Regions from separate parts of the Steroidobacter denitrificans genome, predicted to be linked through region 2. Evidence: riboswitches for the same ligand, from Rfam matches in the RefSeq annotation. Region 2 holds a riboswitch; each other region holds the start of a gene.
What was found. A riboswitch is a leader RNA that binds a small molecule or an ion and turns the genes downstream of it on or off. The one in region 2 is predicted to bind cyclic di-GMP.
Positions count from the first base shown of each region.

Region 1: linked by a shared signal. The riboswitch ahead of ACG33_RS16155 (hypothetical protein) and the one ahead of ACG33_RS01755 (M23 family metallopeptidase) in region 2 are both predicted to bind cyclic di-GMP.
Region 3: linked by a shared signal. The riboswitch ahead of ACG33_RS14245 (putative Ig domain-containing protein) and the one ahead of ACG33_RS01755 (M23 family metallopeptidase) in region 2 are both predicted to bind cyclic di-GMP.

Region 1 covers NZ_CP011971.1:2,213,142-2,216,417, reverse strand. Annotated here, with positions in the region: gene ACG33_RS15755 (glycosyltransferase) at 1-206, shown strand, start outside; gene ACG33_RS16155 (hypothetical protein) at 299-1,396, opposite strand; gene ACG33_RS16150 (hypothetical protein) at 1,395-1,568, shown strand; cyclic di-GMP riboswitch class I at 1,594-1,688, opposite strand; gene ACG33_RS15750 (glycosyltransferase family 4 protein) at 1,859-2,962, shown strand; gene ACG33_RS15745 (GNAT family N-acetyltransferase) at 3,024-3,276, shown strand, end outside.
Region 2 covers NZ_CP011971.1:408,593-411,868, forward strand. Annotated here, with positions in the region: gene lpxC (UDP-3-O-acyl-N-acetylglucosamine deacetylase) at 1-266, shown strand, start outside; gene ACG33_RS01750 (DciA family protein) at 354-668, opposite strand; cyclic di-GMP riboswitch class I at 751-841, shown strand; gene ACG33_RS01755 (M23 family metallopeptidase) at 1,111-2,031, shown strand; gene secA (preprotein translocase subunit SecA) at 2,222-3,276, shown strand, end outside.
Region 3 covers NZ_CP011971.1:3,169,265-3,172,540, reverse strand. Annotated here, with positions in the region: gene ACG33_RS14250 (HD domain-containing phosphohydrolase) at 1-990, shown strand, start outside; cyclic di-GMP riboswitch class I at 1,322-1,408, shown strand; cyclic di-GMP riboswitch class I at 1,544-1,629, shown strand; gene ACG33_RS14245 (putative Ig domain-containing protein) at 1,820-3,276, shown strand, end outside.

The sequences.
Region 1 (3,276 bases), 1.7 Mb from region 2:
CCTTGCTCAATACCGGATATCGGAATGCATGGCGCATCCTAAATGAAAAGCTCCGCGGACTAGCTATAGATAATAGGGAACCCTACACCAAGAATATTGCGCTCATTAAAAGTGCACCTTTTGCAGTGTATGATGTTTATGTAGAGCAGGTAGAGTTGACGCCGGAGTATGAAATTCTAAAATCGTTCATTAGGGACAGCGTATAGTAGTGCCTCAGGGAGTAGGAGAGATTTCGTAAAACAACAAGGCCCAAGTATGACTACCTGGGCCTTGTTATATAGTGAACAAAGCAGAATAACTATTGAACAGATACGTTAGTCGGAGGAGTCGGCGAGGCCAAAGCTTTGCTGGTGGTGCCGATCGTTATCGGATATCCCTGACTGTTGACGTTACCGCTGGAGTCGATCACGTATAAGTATGCCTGCTTTCCGGAGGAAAACTCACCGGTATTTACGCGGAACTGAACGGATCCATTTGCCCAAGAAATAGGCAGCTGGACTTCCTTTTGACGAACCGCCGACCATGTGGCTGCGTCGCCTATCTCTATGCGAGCCCGCGTGAAGTCGATAAAAATATCATCGATGTTGTAAGAACCAGCGGTGCCGCAGCCTCGTTCTGCGCTATCGATCATGTTTGGATAATCTATGGTATGTGAATTCAGGCCAAGAGTGGATGCTAGCCAGTTGTTCTTGCTCCAAGCCTGAGTACCGTCTACAGATACTGAGAACGTGTTGGAGCTAGCGTCAGCCCAAACTTCGATCCGGTGCCATTTGCCAGCCTGAAGTGAAGGGCCGGATCCCCATTCTGTCGTTGGGCTGCATGTTCCGGCGGTGCATTCTGAATAGCCGCGAACCTGGTACGAGGTTCCGCATCCAGCGGAGAGGTAAATATTGTTCTGAGGTGAATTAGCGTAAAATCGAAAAAATTTTCCAGACTGCGTGTTGGATGGCATCATAAACTTGAAGGTCGTATATAGCTGATTTCCCGCGCCAGATACGTCTGTTGAGACGCCCCCACTCTCCGATGAAGAAAAGGCACGGCGGAGATAACCGCCTGAGTTGGTTGGGCCCCCAGACTGGACGGATAGCTCCGATGAATTTGCTGACCAGGAACTGCCGCCTCGTTGCGCATAGAAGCCGTCCGAATTGAGTTGACGATCTTCGAAATCCTTGAACCGAAAATTGAGAAATTTACCCGATTTCCATGATATGCCACTATTGTTATATGCGCCACGGGTGCCAAATCCCGAACCACTTACAGTGATCAATTCACCGTGAGCTGCGGTTCCAGAGACAGTGGTGATTGTAGGCGCGGCTTGGGTGGTGGGTACAAGGACGATCGAGCTAATGGTGCATATGACCGAAGCCATGCCTGTGGATAAGGAAAATTTTGTCATGAGTACTTCTCAGAACTTGCTATCAGTTCAAATTGTGGCTGTTATCAATACCAAACTACTAAGCCAGTTGGCTCAAAGTGGTCTTGGTGTCGATGCGCACGATAAAATCGGGAAGGGTATTGAAAGACGCAGTCCAACCAATGGTATGCACTCAAGCAGAAAGCATGAATAAAATCTGTGATCCATGACCCATTCCCTCTAATAACCCCACAACTTAGATCTCAATTGTGAGCTGGCCGGTTGACCGGAAGCTTTGCGTCACCGCCTTACAGCAGCTTTGCCCTTCGAGCGAAACGGAGTATGGAAGGCTACTTTTGGGCGCGCAATAGTATCTTTGATGCGACAGGCAGATTCACCACCAGCCTCATGTCAATTATTCGGGTCCACAGTTGTTCTGTTGTTTTCGCTGTCGCTAATTGGCAACACGGTGATGATGCGTTAACGGCGAAGAGGATCCAATAAATGAATCTCAAGCTAGCTATTGTAGCACCAGGCGAATTTTTTGGAGGCGCTGAACGCCAGATTCTTAGCCTACTCGATCATCTACAAAATCAATCGATCACATGTAAACTAATCTTGTTGCATGATCGAGAGTTGGCTACACAAGCACGAGCGCTGGGTGCGGACCCATACATAACCGGAAATGGCAGGCGCTTCGATTTTCAAGCCTTGTTCGATCTGCGGTCTGTTCTACAAACCTATAATGTTGTTCATACGCATGGTTACAAGGCGACCATTCTGGCGGCGTTGGCACGCCCTCGTAAAGGATTCACGCTTGTAAAGACCGAGCATGGTCGAGTTGAAGTTGGAAGGGGGAGTGTGCTACAGCGGCTGACTAGCAATGTTTATAGAAAACTCGAGAACAGTCTTTCTCGACGAGTCGAAGCTACCGTTGTCTATGTAACCGAGGAACTACGGCTATCCTGTTTGACCGAACACGAAGGCATGGCCTCTAGGATCATTCATAATGGTATAGATTCTTCACGAATTTCTAATCTTATACGCCCTGAAGAGTTCTCAAAGGAGTATTTCAATTTAGTGGTGCTCGGGCGGTTAGAGAATGTGAAGGGTGTGCAATATGCGATTGATGCCATGCAAGATCTGGACGTTCCAGATAAGATCAAGTTGCATATTGTTGGCGACGGTCCCTTGTACTATACACTTACTACTTTGGCTAAACGCGGCCCGCGGGAAGCATCGATTGTCTTCCACGGGTTCAGATCAGATGGAGCAAGATTTGCGGCACACGCAGACCTTCTCCTCATACCTTCGCAGCATGAGGGATTGCCATATACCCTGCTAGAGGCGGTGTGTGCCGGCACTCCAGTTTGCGCTAGCAACGTAGGCGGATTAGCTGAAGTTCTTCAGCACGAAAGGACGGCTCTATTGATCCCGCCGGCCAACCCGTTATCAATTCGTTCAGCAATACTTCGCCTATATAACGACGATAAGTTTCGACTATCGTTGGCTGCAACGGCAAAAGCAGAATTGTCCGAACGATTCTCATCGAAATCGATGGGAGACGCGTATATCAACCTCTATCGCGACTTGTATTTGTCAAATTGAAGCGCCGAAAAACCAATGGCGAATACGTATCTGGTGCGAATCATTGGCGTCGAGATCTTGGATGACTGATATTGATTACAGGGTCGAGCGGTGGAGCGAGGTCGACTGGCTTGCATCCGATAAAGAATACCATCGCATCATGTCTGCATCTAATGCTGATCCACTATTTAATTCTTGGATGTGGACAACGTTATGGTGGCGTATTTTTGGATCGAAGCTCGAGGCGAAGTTATGCGTTCTGGCGATATATTGTAAAGATATGCTGGTCGGTATCGCGCCATTTTATTGTCGGAGTGAGTCGAGAAAAGTATTTT
Region 2 (3,276 bases):
ACGATTATCGTATCCTGAACGAGGATGGTCTGCGTTACGAAGACGAATTCGTCAAGCACAAGATCCTGGACGCGATCGGCGATCTGTATTTGTTGGGCCGCAGCCTGATCGGTGAATTCAGCGGCTACAAATCCGGACATGCATTGAACAACCAGCTGGCGCGCAAGCTGATCGATACGCCCTCGGCCTGGGAGGAAGTCATCTTCGACGATGTGAAGGATGCGCCGATTTCCTACCTGCCCGTCGCTGCGATGGCGAGCGCTTAGCTGCCGAGCGTGGCGCTGCAGGCCGGAGCCGTCGGGTTCATGAAGATGTCGAAGCCGGCCGGACTCCTCCTCGGGTGCCGCGCATTGTCACCCGTCACGGAGCGACGGATCCTTGCGCCCCACCTTGACTTTGATTTTTGTGAACCGGGTCTCTCCGGTCTGGTTGAGGCGGGCGAGCAGAATGTCCTGGGCGTAGCGGATATAGGGACACCAGGCGGCGGAATCGGTCGCCACGATCAGTGTCTCGCCTCGATAACTGGCTGATATTATGTGATTTTTCTCTGGTCCTTCCAGCGATTTCCGGACCCGTGCGGTGAGATCGAGTACCGTCAGCGAACGCCGTTCCAGGGACTCGAACAGGGGGCCGAGGCCGGCGCTCAGAGGCTTCAAATGGTCGGACATCAGCTGAAATACATCAGGACGCACATGCCAGTGCTTGATCTTTGAGGGGTTGATTCTGCATATTCCGGATCCTTGAAGAAGATACTGCTCAGGGCAAACCTGCCGAAAGGCGGGGACGCAAAGCCACCGGTCTAAGGTTCGCGATGTCGGGCTACGATAGCGGGGTTGCCAGGATGTACAACACGAATTTATCGAGTTGGCGTCCACCGCGCGCGAATCCAACCGCGAGCTCGCCGTCTGCCGGCGGCTGGCTCAGGAATGATATGGGCGCAGCGGAATTCTTAATCGGACGCGAGTTGGATACAGTGAGATTAAACCTAAAGAGCGCGCGCTGCCGAGGACCGCAGATCCGATTCGGACCGACTCGCCTGATATCTCAAATACCGCTCGCACCCGCCGCCGCGGCGCGCACCTGTGATACCGCTCCCGGGGAGCGGATCTCATGAATGTGATCGTTTTCTCGCGGCGACTGGGCCGGGCTCGCCAGTTCGAACTCGGTCGACCGTTGGCGATGGGTGTATCGATCGCAGTCGTACTCGCCGTACTGTCCATCGTGTTGGCGGCAGGTGTACAACTGGGGCGTAGCGGCCTGGTCAAGGATCCCGCTGCACAAGTCGGCGAGTGGGGCGTTCGGCTGGAGGAGCAGCGCGGACAGGTACTCAAGACACGTCGTGAACTGCAGGACCGGCTCGATGCGCTGGCAGGTCGTGTCGGACAGATGAATGCCCGTATGATTCGCCTGGATGCGCTCGGTCGTCGACTGACGGAAATGGCGAACCTCGATAAAGGCGAGTTCAATTTCGATTCCGAGCCGGCCGTCGGCGGACCCGAGGGCCTGGTCGAAGGCGCGGTGGCGACCTCCAGCGACTTGACCGTCATGCTCGACGACCTGGCTCATCAGATCAGGGATCGCGAGCGGCAGCTGAGTGTGCTGGAAAGTCTGATCTCCACGCGCAATCTCAGCCAGCAGATCGTGCCGGGTGGACGCCCGGTGGCGAAAGGCTGGATATCCTCCTATTACGGCCTTCGCACCGATCCGTTCACCGGGCGCAAGGCGTTCCATCGAGGCGTCGATTTCGCCGGTCCGGCAGGCTCGGAAGTCGTCGCGGTGGCCTCGGGCGTCGTGACCTACGCCAAGGAGCGCTTCGGGTACGGCACTACGGTGGAAGTCAATCATGGCGACGGCTATGTGACGCGTTACGGCCATAATCAAAAGGTGCTGGTCGCGGTCGGCGATACGGTGCAGAAGGGCCAGTCCATCGCCCTCATCGGCTCTACGGGCCGTTCCACCGGTCCGCATCTGCATTTCGAGGTGCTCAGGCAGGGACGTGCCGTCGATCCGATGAGTTTTGTGCGCCGTTGAACTCCGTCCGGGACGGATATCGCATCCACCGCGCCGTCTGCGGAAAAGCCGCCTGCGGATTAAGATGGGGTGTCGGGCCGGCCGCGGCTTGCGGGTAAAACACCGGCGGAATTTTATCCGCCTGCGTTGAAAAACGGTGTGGGTGTACAATAACCGGCTTTCTCCCCTGCTCATTCTTCGGAGTTCCAGCGTGGCGAATTGGTTTGCGCAGCTGTTCGGCAGCCGTAATCACAGGCTGTTGGGCACTTACACCCGAAATGTCAGCTGCATCAACGCGCTGGAGGAGTCGCTCAAGACGCTGAGCGACGTGCAGCTGCGGGGCAAGACGATTGAATTCCGCGAACGACTGGCAGCGGGGGCCTCCCTGGACAGTCTGCTGCCGGAAGCTTTTGGCGTCACGCGCGAGGCAGCCCGGCGCGTACTGGGCATGCGCCACTTCGACGTGCAGCTGATCGGCGGCATGACCTTGCACCAGGGCAAGATTTCCGAGATGCGTACGGGCGAGGGCAAGACCCTGGTCGCGACCTTGCCCGCCTATCTGAATGCCCTGCCTGGCAAAGGCGTACATGTCGTCACCGTCAACGAGTACCTGGCTCAGCGCGACTCGGAATGGATGGCGGCGGTGTACCGGTTCTTGGGGCTGACGGTCGGCGTGATCAAGAGCGGCCAGTCATCCGAGGAGAAGCGGGCCGCCTATGCCTGCGATATCACCTACGGCACGAACAACGAGTTCGGCTTCGACTATCTGCGGGACAATCTGGCATTCCGGCTGGAGGATCGTGTTCAGCGCGAATTGTTTTTCGCCATCGTCGATGAGGTCGATTCCATCCTGATCGACGAGGCGCGTACGCCCTTGATCATCTCCGGACCGGCGGAAGAAAGCACCGAGCTATACGTCAAGATCAACGCGCTGGCACCACGGCTCGGGCGCCAGGAAAGCGAAGAGGGCGAAGGCGATTACTGGGCCGACGAGAAGTCGCGGCAGGTCCACCTGTCCGATGCCGGCCACGAGCGCGCCGAGGAACTGATCGTGGAGACAGGCCTGCTGCAGCCGGGTGAGAGTCTGTACGACGCCGCAAACATTCGCCTGATGCATCATCTCAATGCCGCCTTGCGGGCGCATTCCCTGTATCACCGTGATGTCGAGTACATCGTGCGCAACGGCGAAGTGATCATCGTCGACGAATTCACCGGCCGCACGATGCCGGGACGGCGCTGGTCCGATGGACTGCACCAGGCGATCGA
Region 3 (3,276 bases), 710 kb from region 2:
GCCGTGATAAACAGTCCGCTGGCCTGGCTACACTTCGTCGATCATGCGAAGAACCCTTGCCTGGCGGGCTGGTTCGATACCGCTCAACGGCAGGCGGTGCTGGTGAGTCCTGCGCCGCGTTCGATTCAGCCGGGTGAATTCCTGGAAGCGTGCATCAAAGGCCGGCAGGCCGTTGCCGGCAGCGATGCTCAACCGAAGGCCCAGCAGGACGGACTGCCGGCACTAGGGCGATATCTAGCGGTGCCCGCCGTGGTGAACGATGAAGTCGTGGCGGTGCTTGGGGTGGCCAACCGGGATGCCGACTATGCTCAGGATGATCAGCAGGGATTGCTCATGCTCGCGGACAGCTTGCTGCGCATCATTCAGATGAAGCGCGCACAATCACAGGCACTCAAATCGTTCCAGCGCGCCGACGTTGCGCTGCAGGGCATGATCGACTCCTTTGTGCGTGTCGGCGAACACCACGACCCCTACACCGCAGGTTCGGCACGGCGCCTGGCCGCGCTGGCGGTGGCAATCGGGCGTGAAGCCGGCCTGGATGGCGAGCGTCAGCACGCATTACGAGTTGCAGCGATGCTGCACGACATCGGCAACATCGCTGTGCCGGCCTCCATTCTTTCCAAGCCGGCGCCATTGACGGAAACCGAACTGGCCCTGATGCGTACCCATGTCGATGAGGGTTGCCAGCTCCTGGCAGATATCGATTTTGGCGCGCCTATCGCCGATATCATTTATCAAAGTCATGAGCGCTATGATGGCAGCGGCTATCCACGAGGTCTCAAGGCGACGGATATCCTGCTGGAAGCGCGTATCCTCGCGATTGCCGATACGGTCGAGGCAATGTGCTCATCCCGGTCGTACCGCCCTGCCGCCGACATGGCCGCGGCCATCGAAGAGATCAGACGTGGAGCAGGGCGACTGTATGACCCCTATTTGGCGGAGGCCTGCATCCGCCTGATCGATCAGCACGGATATAAGCTGCCGGAATAAATCCGGTAGACAGGATCTCTTGGCGCATCACGCGGCGGAACACCGCGCGATGCCTTGATCGGCTGATTCCTGCCTCCTTCCCCAGCGCCTCACGGCATCCTCAGCGGCTCCATTCCGCGGCCTGCCACATTCTGTATTCACGCTGCAGCCGTACTCCTCGTCCGCTCCCTGCCTGCTCAGTCGTCGGGCGCAGGCGCCGCGGCGTCTCGAGACGATGTCTGCATGCGTCATCCGATTGGCGCACTTACGTGAAATGAGACGGGTGCTGCACTGAGCTGTCGTCGCCCTACGACAATTGCAAACACATATTTGGTGATGTCTACTCGATGCCGCTACGCAAGGGCAGAACCGCTGAAAGGCGGTGACGCAAAGCCTCCGGTCCGAACGCGCGAGGGCGCAGGATAGCGGGGTTGCCGGTAGGAATCTCCATGCGAGTCTCTATCGTCATCCTTTGATCTTCCTCCTTTGCATGTTCCTTCCCCAGGCGCGAACGATAGCGGCGTGCAATGCGGTGCGTTGCGCGAGCAAAGATACGGAAACAGGAGCAGCAAACATTGGTTACGGGCAAACCCGTCGAAAGACGGGGACGCAAAGCTTCCGGTCTACGGGATTCCATCCTACGACAGCGGGGTTGCCGCATGAACCACGTCGCCATTAGCGACCGGAGATCATGTGTTGACCGGCGCCTCGCAGGCACACGTTGCGTACCTGCGGCGTCTCGCCGCTCCAACGGCGCATACCTGCGGCGCTTGCTCATTGCCCCACCTCGAATTTATCGCTCGCAATCATTTTGTGGCCTCGGGCGCAATACGACGCAAAGGTGCAAGGTATGAGCAGTGTTACGATTCTCAACAAATGCGCAACGCTGTTGCTGGCCGCGCTGGTTTTGAGCGGGTGCGGAGGTGGAGGTGGAGGTGGAGATTCCCAGGATCCGGCGGCGGGCACTGTGCCGCCGGCATCGCAACTGGTGGAGTCGACTCTCATCGAAAACAGTCCGCCGGAGATCGCGGGCACGCCGCCTGCAGCGGTGCAGGCAGGCGAGGTGTACTCGTTCATGCCCGTGGCCAGCGATGCCGACGGCGATTTTCTCGAGTTTACCGTGACCAACAAGCCTGCCTGGGCGCAGTTCAGCGTCGAGACGGGGCGGCTGACCGGTACACCCGACGACGCCAGTGTAGGTGAGACGGAGGATATCGTCATTTCCGTGACCGACGGGCGAGATACACGCTCCGTCGGTCCGTTCAAGATCCGTATCCATTCTCGCAATCTGCCGCCGTCGCCTGCTGTGAATGCGGCACCGGTGATTTCGGGTGTGCCGAGCGGTTCGGTTCTGGTGAACCAGGCCTACCTGTTCCAGCCCGTCGCGACGGATGCGGACGGTGACCGGTTGTCGTTCTCCATTTCCAACCGTCCTTCCTGGGCCAGCTTCAGCACCAGCACCGGCCGGCTCAGCGGCACGCCTGGTGTGAACCGGGCTGGACGCTATGCCAATATCACGATCAGCGTAAGCGACGGCAAAGCCGGCACAGCCTTGGCGCCATTTTCCATCGAAGTGCGATCCGACAATCGCGCCCCGACGATCAGCGGCACCCCTGCGGCAGCGGTTCAAGCAGGGCAGGCCTATTCATTCCAACCGTCCGCCAACGATCCTGACGGTGATACGCTGACCTACTCGATATCGAACCGTCCGAGCTGGGCTGCTTTCAGCAGCAGCACCGGCCGGCTTAGCGGCACGCCCTCGGCCGGCGAGGTCGGCAACTATGCGAACATCGTTATCGGCGTGAGCGACGGGCGTGCCTCGGCGATGCTGAGCGCCTTTTCCATCGTCGTCCAGGAGAAGCCCAATGCGGCGCCGAAGATCAGCGGCACGCCGCCCGGCAGCATCGATGTCGGAGCGGCCTACTCGTTCGTTCCCAGCGCCAGTGATGCCGATAAAGATACGCTGGGCTTCTCGATCCAGAACAAGCCTGTCTGGGCAAATTTCGATACGGCAACCGGTCGGCTCAGTGGTTCGCCGGCCGATAGCCATGTAGGCGCTACGACGGGTATCGTCATCAGTGTAAGCGACGGTCGTGCAACGGCATCGCTGCCGGCGTTCTCGATCACGGTGAAGGCCGTGGAAAACAAGGCACCGATCATCAGCGGTACGCCGGCGACGAGCGTGAATGCAGGGGTGGCCTATAGCTTCCGGCCGACAGCTTCCGATCCGGAAGGTGATAATCTGACATACAGTATCAAGAGACTGCCGGCCTGGGCGTCGTTCAATACGAATACCGGCCGCTTGTC